3 regions of the Acidovorax sp. FG42 genome follow, and region 1 is predicted to be linked to each of the others. Evidence: predicted binding sites of a transcription regulator. Region 1 holds the regulator's gene; each other region holds the start of a gene.
What was found. The regulator sigma-54, encoded in region 1, starts transcription at its own class of promoters, with help from an activator protein. The targets are predictions, from matches to a motif close to TGGCANGNAANCTGCTTT.

Region 1 (3,998 bases):
TTGCGCCTTCAGCTTCGTTTTTGATAGCAGACCAAACGTGCGCCTGGAAGGGCAGCAGCTTTTCAAACGCGAAGCGACGCAGCATGCCCGCCGGGATGCGGCAGGCGATCTGCGCAGCCTCGACCACGATGGTGCCGCTGCCGCAGCAGGGGTCGTACAGGGGCTGGGGGTTGTCGCCGTGCGGGTCCCAGCCGCTGGCGGCGATCATGGCGGCGGCCAGGGTTTCCTTGAGCGGGGCGTCGCCCTTGTCTTCGCGCCAGCCGCGCTTGAACAGCGGCTCGCCGGAGGTGTCGATGTAGATCGTGGCTTCGTCGGTGGTCAGGTGCAGGTGGATGCGCACGTCGGGCCACTGGGTGTTCACATCGGGGCGCACGCCGCTTTTGTGGCGGAAGCGGTCGGCCACGGCGTCTTTCACCTTGAGGCCCGCGAAGTTCAGGCTCTGCAGCGGGCTGTGCTGGGCCGTCACTTCGACCTTGAAGGTCTGGCGCGTGGTGAACCAGATCTCCCAGGCCACATCGCTGGCCATGTTGTAGAGGTCGTTCTCAGACCGGTACGGGCGGTGGGCCAATTGCACCAGTACGCGCTGGGCCAAGCGGCTGTGCAGGTTGAGCTGCATGGCCTGGCGCCACGAGGCGCGCAGCAGCACACCACCCCGGCCCACCAGCAGGTCTTGCCCCGTGAGGCCGGTGATGCCATGCACCTCGTCGGCCAGAAAGCCCTCGACGCCTGCGGCGCAGGGGAGAAAAAGTTGGAGTTGGTTCATGTCAATGGGGAGGATACGCGCTCAGACAATGCGTGGGAATCCGGCGTTCCCGCGCAGGCCAGCAGCAGCTGGCGGATGGAGTCCGGGATGGGGGCGACCTTGCGGCTGGCCTTACCGATGAAGACGATGCCAATCTTGCCGCGCGCCACTTCACGGCCGGAGGCCTTTTCGGTCATGCAGAACACCAAGTCAAAGCCGTAGCGGTTGAAGTCTGCGGGCGCCATCTCCACCCGCATGGTTTCGCCATGGAAGCCTTCGGACTTGTACTGCGCCACGATGTCGCCCACCACGATGGACAGGCCGCCCACATCGGCCTCGGGGTAGCCCAGCGACTGGAAGAAGCGCACGCGCGCTTCGGACACCAGGCTGAGCAACTGCGCGTTGTCCAGGTGCCCGCCCTGGTTCACGTGGCTGATGTAGATCTGCAGCTCGGTGGCAAAGCCGAAGTGCGCGGGGAGGTCAAAGACGATGCGGGCCATGGTGGGCTGCGGTAGGTAATACGGAAACAACAGAAAAGGTACGGCATCGCAGGCGCGCCGTGCGCCAGCTGCCGAGGCGGCTACAACGCCTTGCGCAGATTCGCTGGCGCGATCTTGAGCGCCTCGCGGTACTTGGCCACGGTGCGGCGGGCGCATTCGATGCCCTGCTCCTTGAGCATCTCGGCGATCTGGCTGTCGGACAGCGGCTTGGCGGGGTTCTCCGCCGACACGAACTGCTTGATCAGTGCGCGCACCGCCGTGCTGGACGCGTTGCCGCCCGTTTCGGTGCCCAGGCCCGAGCCAAAGAAATACTTCAGCTCGTAGGTGCCGATCGGCGTGGCCATGTACTTGGCGGTGGTGACGCGGCTGATGGTGGACTCGTGCAGGCCCAGTTCGTCGGCAATGTCGCGCAGCACCAGCGGGCGCATGGCCAGTTCGCCGTGGGTGAAGAAGTTCTTTTGCCGCTCGACGATGGCGCGCGAGACGCGCAGGATGGTGTCAAAGCGCTGCTGGATGTTCTTGATGAACCAGCGCGCCTCCTGCAGGCGCTGCTGCATGCCCTGGTGGCCTTCGCCGCCCTTGTGGCCGCGCAGGGCGCCTGCGTAGATGTCGTGCACGCGCAGGCGGGGCATCACGTCGGGGTTGAGCTGCACGATGAAGTTCTGCTGGCCGCTGCCATTGGCGCGACCGGCTTTGCGCACGATGACGTCGGGCACGATGATGTTGCGCTCCACGTCGGCAAACTTGCGGCCCGGGCGTGGTTCCAGGCGGGCGATGAGTGCCATGGCAGCGCGGGTGCGCTCTTCTCCAGCCACGCCGCCTTCGCTGCACAGCTGCGTCAGGCGGCGGATGTCCCGGCGCGCCAGCATCTCCAGCGGCTGCTGGCAGATGCGCAGAGCGGTCTGCACGGTCTCGGGGTCGGCGTCGCTGTCTTCGTCGGCCGCCAACGCCGCGAGCTGCAGCGTCAGGCATTCGGACAGATTGCGCGCGCCCACGCCCACAGGCTCCAGACTTTGCAGCAGGCGCTGGGCCACCGTGAAGCGGTGCACCAGCTCTTCGATCTGTTCCAGGTCGTCGGGCCCGGCGAGGCTGATGGCGAGTTCTTCCAGCGGCTCTTCGAGGTAGCCGTCGTCGTTCAGCGATTCGATGAGAAAACGCAGCGCGGCCGTGTCTACTTCGGACAGGCGCAGCGACAGCGCCTGGCGGTGCAAAAAGGCCGTCAGCGACTCGTGCGATCGGGCCAGCTCGGTGGCATCGGCCTCGTCGCCTTCCGCGTCGTTGCGGGTGCGCGCTGGGGCGTCGCCGCCCCACTCGGCATCGTTGGGCGCCATCTCGACGGTGCCGTCGCCGCTCCAGTCGGGCTCGTCCGAGCCCCCCCCGGAGATTTCAGCGTCGTTTTGGCTGTCAGCGCCAGTACTGCTTGCGCCAGAAGCTCCTGAAAACATAGCATCATCTGCGCTGTAGTCGTCGGCCTGGGCGGGCGTGTCGGCGGCTTCCAGGCCAAATTCCTCGCGCGGGGCTTCGTCCGCATTGCGTTCGAGGAACGGGTTTTCGTCGAGCATCTGCTCGACTTCCTGCGAGAGTTCGAGCGTGGACAACTGCAGCAGTCGGATGGACTGCTGGAGCTGAGGGGTCAATGCAAGGTGCTGCGAGACGCGCAGCGACAGTCCAGGCTTCATCACATGCGGAAATGCTCGCCCAGGTACACGCGGCGTACTTCGGCGTTGTCCACGATCTCGGACGGCGTACCCTGCGCCAGCACACGGCCGTCGCTGATGATGAAGGCGTGGTCGCAAATGCCCAGGGTCTCGCGCACGTTGTGGTCGGTGATGAGCACGCCGATGCCGCGCGCCTTCAAGAAGCCAATGATGCGCTGGATCTCGATCACGGCGATGGGGTCGATGCCCGCAAAGGGCTCGTCCAGCAGGATGAAACGCGGCTGGGTGGCCAGGGCACGCGCAATCTCGACGCGGCGGCGCTCGCCGCCAGACAGCGCCAGTGCAGGTGAAGCCCGCAGGTGGTCCACGCGCAGCTCTTGCAGCAGGGCCGTCAGGCGCTCTTCGATGGCATCGCGCGACAGCGGCTGGCCGTCATCGGCGCGCTGCAGTTCCAGCACGGCGCGCACGTTTTCTTCGACGGTGAGCTTGCGGAAGATGGAGGCTTCTTGCGGCAGGTACGACAGCCCCAGGCGCGACCGGCGATGGATGGGCATGTGGGCCACGGACTGGCCGTCGATACGGATGTCACCCGCATCGCTGCGCACCAGGCCCACGATCATGTAGAACGAAGTGGTCTTGCCCGCGCCATTGGGGCCCAGCAAACCCACGACTTCGCCTTTTTGCACCTCCAGGGACACGTCCTTGACGACCTTGCGGCTGCCATAGGACTTGGCCAGGTGCTGCACCTCCAGGCGGCTGCCCGACTGCGAATCGGGCCCCAGGCGGCTGTTCGCAGGGGTCGCCGGGGTCTCGGGACCAGTACTCACCACGGGCCCGCTCACTTGGCGCCGCCGCCAAGGGTGTTGCTGGGGCGCAGCGCCGGTGCGGGCGACTCGGGCGCCTTGGCGGGGGCTGCAGCGCCGGGCGGCGGGTCCTTGGGTGCCAGCACGGCACGCACACGGCCACCGGGCGCAGGGGTGTCGCCGGCCGCAGCCGAAGACGCAGGCGCCTTCTGGCCATCGACGGTGAACACGTCGGTGAGGTTGTTGTAGACGATCACGGCGCCGGTGATCTCGTCGTTCAGTACCGATCCACGGT
Region 2 (3,998 bases), on a different contig from region 1:
GGCCGCTGCCGCGCACCGGCTCAAGGGCATGGCGCACCGCACGCCCGTGCTGCGCTCCAGCACTGCCGACGAGCGGCTGGGCGCGCAGCTGTTCTTCAAGTGCGAGAACCTGCAGCGCACCGGCGCCTTCAAGTTCCGGGGCGCATTCAACACCCTGGCCCAGTTCACCGACGAGCAGCGCGAACGCGGCGTGCTCGCCTTCTCGGCGGGCAACCACGCGCAGGCCATTGCGCTGTCGGCACGGCTGCTGGACATGCCCGCCGCCATCGTCATGCCCGAGGATGCCCCCGCCTCCAAGATGGCCGCCACGCGCGACTACGGCGCCCAGGTCGTCACTTACAACCGCTACACCGAAGACCGCGAGGCCATCAGCCGCCGCCTGGCGCTGGAGCGCGGCATGACGCTGGTGCCCCCGTTCGACCACCCCCATGTCATTGCCGGCCAGGGCACCGCGGCCAAAGAGCTTTTTGAAGAAGTGCCCGACCTGGACTACCTGTTCGTCTGCGTCGGTGGCGGCGGTCTGCTGGCGGGCAGCCTGCTGGCCGCCGAGGCGCTGGCGCCGCAATGCCGGGTGGTAGGGGTAGAGCCTGCAGCGGGCAACGACGGCCAGCAGTCGTTCAAAGCCGGGCATGTGGTGCAGATCCCCACGCCCCACACCATTGCCGACGGCGCACAAACCCAGGCGCTGGGCCAGCTCACCTTCCCCATCATCCAGCGCCTGGCCGACGACATGGTCACCGCCACCGACGAGCAGTTGGTGGAATCCCTGCGCTTTTTTGCCGAGCGCATGAAGATCGTGGTCGAGCCCACAGGCGCCCTGGCCTTCGCTGGGGCCCAGCACGGCAACGTGGACATCCATGGCGCGCGCGTCGGCATCCTCATCAGCGGCGGCAACGTCGATTTGTCGCGACTGGCACGGTTTCTGGCAGACTAGCCCCCACTTTTTTACTCACCGCGCGGCAGAGCGCGCCGGTGCATCGGCACCGAGGCCTCTGCCCTTCTCCTTTCAGGTTCCCCATGAGCAACGTCACCGTCATCACCCACCCCCTCGTCCAGCACAAGCTCACGCTGATGCGCAAGAAAGACGCCAGCACCAACAGCTTTCGCCGCCTGCTGGGCGAGCTGTCCACACTGATGGCGTATGAAGTGACCCGCGACATGCCGCTGCAGGACGTGCAGATCGAAACCCCGCTGGAAACCATGACCGGCAAGATGATCGACGGCAAGAAGCTGGTGCTGGTCTCCATCCTGCGGGCGGGCAACGGCTTTCTGGACGGCATGCTCAACGTGGTGCCCGGCGCCCGCGTGGGCCACATCGGCCTGTACCGCGACCCCGCCACGCTGCAGCCCGTGGAGTACTACTTCAAGATGCCGTCCGAGATGGACGAGCGCGACATCATCGTGGTGGACCCGATGCTGGCCACCGGCAACTCGGCCGCAGCCTGCGTGGACCGCCTGAAAAAGCTCAACCCCCGCTCCATCAAGTTCGTCTGCCTGCTGGCCGCCCCCGAAGGGGTGGCCACGCTGCAAAAGGCCCACCCCGACGTGCCCATCTTCACCGCCGCCATCGACCGCGAACTGAACGACCACGGCTACATCCTGCCGGGCCTGGGCGATGCGGGTGACCGCATTTTTGGCACCAAATAAGCGCACAACGGCAGCGCCCGTGCACCAGCCACCGCAGGGCCTGCCGCCCAGCGGTGGCTTTTTTTTCATCACCGGGCCTCCCTGCGTTGCGTAACAGCCCATTGGGAGCCCTACTCTGGTGGGGTGCCCCAGCCTGGTTTCCGGATGCGCTGCACGCATGCACCATTTTTTTACCAACTGGTGGCTTTCCTCTGGCAGACTTGCCGCTGGTTTGCAGTTACACAGCCACCGACTGGCGCGCTCCTTGCTTGGTAGCAGCACACCCAACCTCCTTGTTTGCTTGTCTGAAGGAACCCCACCATGACCACTCGCCGCATCTTCACCGGACGCCTGCTCTGCACCTCCATGGCCCTCTCGGCCGCCATGGCGATGGCGCCCTCTCTGGCCTTCGCGCAGTCCAAGATCAAGGTCGCGGCGATCTACACGGTGCCTTTTGAACAGCAATGGGTCAGCCGCATCCACAAGGCCCTCAAGGCCGCCGAGGCACGTGGCGAGATCGAATACAAGGCCAGCGAAAACGTCAGCAACGCTGACTACGAGCGCGTGATGCGCGAGTACGCCACCGGCGGCAACCAGCTCATCGTGGGCGAAGCCTTTGCGGTGGAAGCCGCCGCCCGCAAGGTGGCCAAGGACTTCCCCAAGACGTCCTTCCTGCTGGGCTCCTCCGGCAAGCCGCAGGCGCCCAACTTCAGTGTGTTCGACAACTACATCCAGGAGCCAGCGTACCTCAGCGGCATGGTGGCTGGCGGCATGACCAAGACCAACAAGATCGGCATGGTGGGCGGCTTCCCCATCCCCGAGGTCAATCGCCTGATGCACGCCTTCATGGCGGGCGCCAAGGAGACCAACCCCAGGGTCGAGTTCACCATCACCTTCATCAACAGCTGGTTCGACCCACCCAAGGCCAAGGAAGCCACCTTTGCCATGATCGACAAAGGCGCCGACGTGCTATATGCCGAGCGCTTTGGCGTGAGCGACGCTGCGAAGGAAAAAGGCAAGCTCGCCATCGGCAACGTGATCAACACGCAAGAGCAGTACCCCGACACCGTGGTCGCATCGGCCCTGTGGCACATGGAGCCCAGCATCGACCGCGCACTCAAGCTGGTCAAGGAAGGCAAGTTCACCGCCGAGGACTACGGCCCGTATTCGATGATGAAGCACAAGGGCTCTGAACTAGCGCCCTTGGGCACGTTCGAGAAGAAGGTGCCTGCCGACATCGTCGCTAAGGTCAAGGCCAAGGAGGCCGACATCCTGGCTGGCAAGTTCACCGTCAAGGTGGACGACAGCCAGCCCAAATCGACGGCCAAGTAAGCACGGCGGGCGGCGGGCGCCCTGCCCGCTTGCCCTCTCTCTATTGCGTGAGCAGGCCACCCTCACAACGCGGTGGCCTGTTTGTTAGACCCCCCCGCAATGAACCGCTGACAAGGCCCTCATGTCCTCACTCTCCGCCGCAAAAGCCTCGCTGGCTACCCGTTGTTCACGTCTTATGGGCGCTGTGACACTGGCCGCCATGGTCTCAGGCTGCGCTGCCCCCGCGCCCGGCAAGACGGCAGTGCGGCTGGACGATACGCCCCGCATCGCCGTCATCTCCGCCTTTGCGCCCGAGCTGACCGTACTGCTGCCCCAGGTGCAACAGCCTGCCAAGCACAGCATCAACGGCGTGGAGTTCACCACCGGCACGCTCGAAGGCAAACCTGTGGTGATGTTCCTCTCCGGCATCAGCATGACCAACGCGGCCATGAACACCCAGCTGGTGCTGGACCGCTTCAACGTGAGCCATGTGGTGTTCAGCGGCATTGCGGGCGGCGTCAACCCCAGCCTGCACATTGGCGATGTCACGGTGCCTGCACAGTGGGGCCAATACATGGAATGGCTGATGGCGCGCGAAGACCAGCCCGGCCAGTACAGCGCCCCCGCCTGGATGAAAAGCGAGCTGACGATGCCCGCCTTCGGCATGATGCACCCGCGCCCCGTCGAAGTGCGCTCGGCCGCCCAGCCCCAGCTCTCGAAAAAGTTCTGGTTTGAAGCCGACCCCCAGATGCTGGCCACTGCCCGCAGCCTGCAGAACGTGGGCCTGGAGCACTGCCTGGCCGCCACCTGTCTCAAGCAGCGCCCGCAGCTGGTGGTGGGCGGCAATGGCGTGTCGGGCCAGGCGTTTGTAGACAACAAGGCCTTCCGCGAATACGCCTTCAAGACCTTCGAGGCCAACGTGCTCGACATGGAAACCGCCGCTACCGCCATGGTGGCCCACAGCAACGGCGTTCCCTACATCGCGTTCCGCTCGCTGAGCGACCTGGCCGGTGGCGGCGAAGGCGAGAACGAGATGGGCACGTTCATGGGCCTGGCGGCCG
Region 3 (3,998 bases), on a different contig from region 1:
CGCTCCGCGTTGTTCGCGAACCCGTTGAAGAGCCTTCATCGCGCTCTCGTAGGTGGAGGGGCGAGCGCTACCAGTCTTGGCGATGCGAGCGTGTAGCTCGGTGTTCAACTGAGTGGGCCGAAGATTTTCATCCGATGGGGTGCGCTCGCTTGGGATCGATCGCTCATCAGGAGGCGAAGGGAATTTGGAGGGGCTGGGCATGGTCAGCGAACGATCAAACCACAAGCTCAATGAAGGCGGCAGCATCAAAAGACAGCATCGTCTTCCTCAATGCTCTGAATTCTTGCCCTTCGATCCTGTTCCCTCTTGTCCACGTCCGAGGGCATTCCTCCGGTACGCGCCACAAATTCTTCCAGAGAGAGGGAGAACGTTGCCAGCTCGGAATCAGCTGGGTCGAAGAGTTCAGAGAGCCAGAAGCGCGGCATGGATTCATTCTGCGCCTTTTTCGCTCCTGAAGCTGGCAGCCAAACTCGTCCCAGAAGTGGCGACGATCATCCCGGTTTTTGGGATGACCGGTAGTCTGCTCTTTCGCCAGCAAGCCAGCCTGCTGTTGATGCTCCACGGGCTCTTCCAAACATTTTGGTCTTTAACTTCGATTGGTCTTTGGCCCCAACTGTGATTGGAGGAATCGCAAGTCATTGATTCATATAGCCGGTCCGTTGTACGCAACTTTGATGATGCCCACCCGGCCGGGGTGGCGAGCCACCGCCCACCAGCGCCACCGCGCTGGCCGTGTGGTGGGGCTGGCCCGTGGGGCGCACGCCAAAGGTCTCGGGCCTGAAGCGGCCCGCCAGGCTGGCAATGGCAGCGCTCTCCAGCGCTTCGTCCACCGTCATCGCGGGCAGCAGCCCGGCAAAACGCTGCGCCAGCATCGACTTGCCCGAGCCGGGTGGCCCGGCCATCAGAACACTGTGACCCCCGGCCGCTGCAATCTCCAGCGCGCGCTTGGCACCGGCCTGGCCCTTCACGTCGGCCATGTCGGGCCCGGTGGTGCTGGTGGCGAGCGCGGTGGCCTGCAGGCGCGTCCAGCCGTCGTTGGCCACGTCGGCATCGCCACCGGCCGTGCTGCCGGGTGGCAGGAACGCCCGTACCACGTCCAGCAGGTGGCGGGCGCGCACCACGCGTGCGGCGGGCACCAGGGCGGCTTCTTCGGCGCTGCCGGGGGGCAGCACCAGCTGAGCGTCGATCTGCTGCGTCTGCAGGGCCAGGCTGGTGGCCAGCGCGCCGCGCACGGGGCGCAGCTCGCCCGACAGCGACAGCTCGCCCGCAAACTCGTACCCCGCCAGGCGACTGGCGTCCACCTGCCCGCTGGCGGCCAGGATGCCCAAGGCGATGGGCAGGTCAAAGCGGCCCGAATCCTTGGGCAAATCCGCGGGTGCCAAGTTGACGGTGATGCGCTTATTGGTCGGGAACTCCAGCCCCGCGTTCTGCAGTGCAGAGCGCACACGCTCGCGGGCTTCTTTCACCTCCACCTCGGCCAGCCCGACCAGGGTGAAGCTGGGCAAACCGTTGGCCAGATGCACTTCGACGGTGACTGCAGGCGCCTGCAGCCCCAGAAGGGCGCGGCTTTGCACCAAAGCAAGACTCATGAAGCGATTTCTCCCCAGATGGGTGCGTTTTGTAGGTTTTTAGCGCGGCCTGCGGGGCGCCTGCACCAGTTGAGTGCGGTGCCCCGAGCGCGGTCACCGCCACTGTACTGGGGATTGTTGTAACGCAACGCAACCGTGCGGCGCCCTGTGCACCTTGGCGTGGCACGGTCCGTGCTTAAAGCGCTTGTCCCTACTTTGTCCAACCGGAGGAAACATGACCCGCGCCATCATCAAGACCCTGGGCGTTGCCCTTGTTGCAACCCTTCCCATGCTGGCCAGCGCCCAGCTCACCGCCAACGTCAGCCTGACCACGAACTACAAGTTCCGTGGCCAGGACCAGGACACGTCCAAGGTCAAGGCCGTCAAGCCCGCACTGCAAGGCGGCTTTGACTACACCTTCGGCGAGACCGGTTTCTACGTGGGCAACTGGAACTCCAGCGTCAACTGGCTGTCCGGCAACTCGCTCGAATCCGACATCTACGGCGGTTACAAGTTCAAGGCCGGTGATGTGGACCTGGACGTGGGCCTGCTGACCTACATCTACCCCGGCAACAGCGCGGGCAACACCACCGAAGTCTATGGCGCCGCCACCTTCGGCCCCGTGACGGCCAAGTACTCGCACACCCTGTCCAAGGACTACTTTGCCTACGCAGGCCCTGGCCTCAAGGGCCGCAACACCGGCTACCTGAACCTGGCGTTTGCCCAGGAAGTGGCCCCCAGCACCACGCTGAAGGCATCGGTCGGCTTCACCCGCTTTGGTGGTGACATCACCGCCCCCAACTTCATGGATTACAGCCTGGGCGGCTCGTACGACTTCGGCGGCGGCGTGTCTCTCGGCGCTGCCGTGGTCGGCGCCACCAAGAAGGCCTTCTACGGCCCGGTCAACAAGTCGCGCGTGATCGTCACGCTCACCAAAACCCTGTAAGTCTCAATGGGCGCCGGTGGCGCCCATTCCGGAGGATCTGAAAATGAAAATGGTGACAGCCATCATCAAGCCCTTCAAGCTCGACGAAGTGCGCGAAGCGCTCTCCGACATCGGCGTGCAAGGCATCACGGTGACCGAAGTCAAAGGCTTTGGCCGCCAAAAGGGCCACACCGAGCTGTACCGCGGTGCAGAGTACGTGGTGGACTTTCTCCCCAAGGTCAAGATCGAGGCCGCTGTGGCCGACGACCTGGTGGACCGCGTGATCGAGTCCATCGAGACCGCAGCGCGCACCGGCAAGATCGGTGACGGCAAGATTTTCGTGACCCACCTGGAGCAGGTGGTGCGCATCCGCACTGGCGAAACCGGCAAGGAAGCCCTGTAAGGGCGAGGCCGCATCCCATCCAAGAAGAGAAACGCCATGAAAAAACTGCTTGCTTCCTTCATTCTGGGGCTCGGTCTGCTGACCATGGGCAACCTGTCCATGGCCCAGGCGCCTGCCGCCACCGAGCCAGCCGCCGCAGCCCCTGCGGCTGCCGCACCGGCTGCTGATGCTGCAGCGGCTCCTGCAGCTCCCGCAGCCGCTGCCGCGCCTGCCGCAGAAGCGGCCGCCGCACCGGCAGCCCCTGCGGCCCCGGCGCCCAAGGTCGATTCCGGCGACACCGCCTGGATGCTGACCTCCACGCTGCTCGTGATCCTGATGACCATCCCTGGCCTGGCACTGTTCTACGGCGGCCTGGGCCGCAGCAAGAACATGCTGTCGGTGCTGATGCAGGTCTTCGTGGTGTTCTCGCTGATCTCGCTGCTGTGGGCCATCTATGGCTACAGCCTGGCGTTCTCGGGCGAGGGCAAGTTCTTCGGCGGCTTCGACAAGATCTTCCTCAAGGGCGTGACCCAGGAGACCTTTGGCGCGCTGACCACGATTCCCGAGTACGTGTTCTTCGCGTTCCAGGGCACGTTTGCCGCCATCACTGTGGCGCTGATCGTGGGCTCGTTCGCCGAGCGCATCAAGTTCGCTGCCGTGCTGATCTTCTCGGTGCTGTGGTTCACCTTCAGCTACGTGCCCATGGCCCACATCGTGTGGGGCGGCGGCCTGCTGGGTGCTGACGGTGCTCTGGACTTTGCGGGTGGCACCGTGGTGCACATCAATGCCGGTATCGCTGGCCTGGTGGGCGCTTACATGGTGGGCAAGCGCATCGGCTTCGGCAAGGAAGCCATGACGCCCCACAGCCTGACACTGACCATGGTCGGCGCCTCGCTGCTGTGGGTGGGTTGGTTCGGCTTCAACGCTGGCTCTGCCGGTGCTGCTAATGCCAACGCTGGCCTGGCTTTTGTGAACACCGTGCTGGCCACTGCCGCCGCCACGCTGTCGTGGATCGCTGGTGAAGCACTGCACAAGGGCAAGGCTTCGATGCTGGGTGCTGCCTCCGGTGCGGTGGCTGGCCTGGTGGCCGTAACGCCTGCTGCAGGCTTCGTGGGCCCCATGG

Region 2: ACODSM_RS17050 (BMP family protein) is a predicted target of sigma-54. The motif match lies at 1,881-1,898, and genes of this name have one in related genera.
Region 3: ACODSM_RS13370 (TorF family putative porin) is a predicted target of sigma-54. The motif match lies at 1,750-1,767, and genes of this name have one in related genera.

Annotation. Positions count from the first base shown of each region.
Region 1 is NZ_JBMDJM010000004.1:19,315-23,312, reverse strand. It holds gene ACODSM_RS05930 (THUMP domain-containing class I SAM-dependent RNA methyltransferase) at 1-763, opposite strand, end outside; gene ACODSM_RS05925 (acyl-CoA thioesterase) at 760-1,242, opposite strand; gene ACODSM_RS05920 (RNA polymerase factor sigma-54) at 1,323-2,921, opposite strand; gene lptB (LPS export ABC transporter ATP-binding protein) at 2,921-3,682, opposite strand; gene lptA (lipopolysaccharide transport periplasmic protein LptA) at 3,739-3,998, opposite strand, start outside.
Region 2 is NZ_JBMDJM010000017.1:33,871-37,868, reverse strand. It holds gene ACODSM_RS17060 (threo-3-hydroxy-L-aspartate ammonia-lyase) at 1-934, shown strand, start outside; gene upp (uracil phosphoribosyltransferase) at 1,018-1,647, shown strand; gene ACODSM_RS17050 (BMP family protein) at 1,948-2,958, shown strand; gene ACODSM_RS17045 (5'-methylthioadenosine/S-adenosylhomocysteine nucleosidase) at 3,134-3,998, shown strand, end outside.
Region 3 is NZ_JBMDJM010000011.1:105,946-109,943, reverse strand. It holds gene ACODSM_RS13380 (hypothetical protein) at 246-425, opposite strand; partial or broken gene ACODSM_RS13375 (YifB family Mg chelatase-like AAA ATPase) at 675-1,589, opposite strand; gene ACODSM_RS13370 (TorF family putative porin) at 1,804-2,514, shown strand; gene glnK (P-II family nitrogen regulator) at 2,558-2,896, shown strand; gene ACODSM_RS13360 (ammonium transporter) at 2,933-3,998, shown strand, end outside.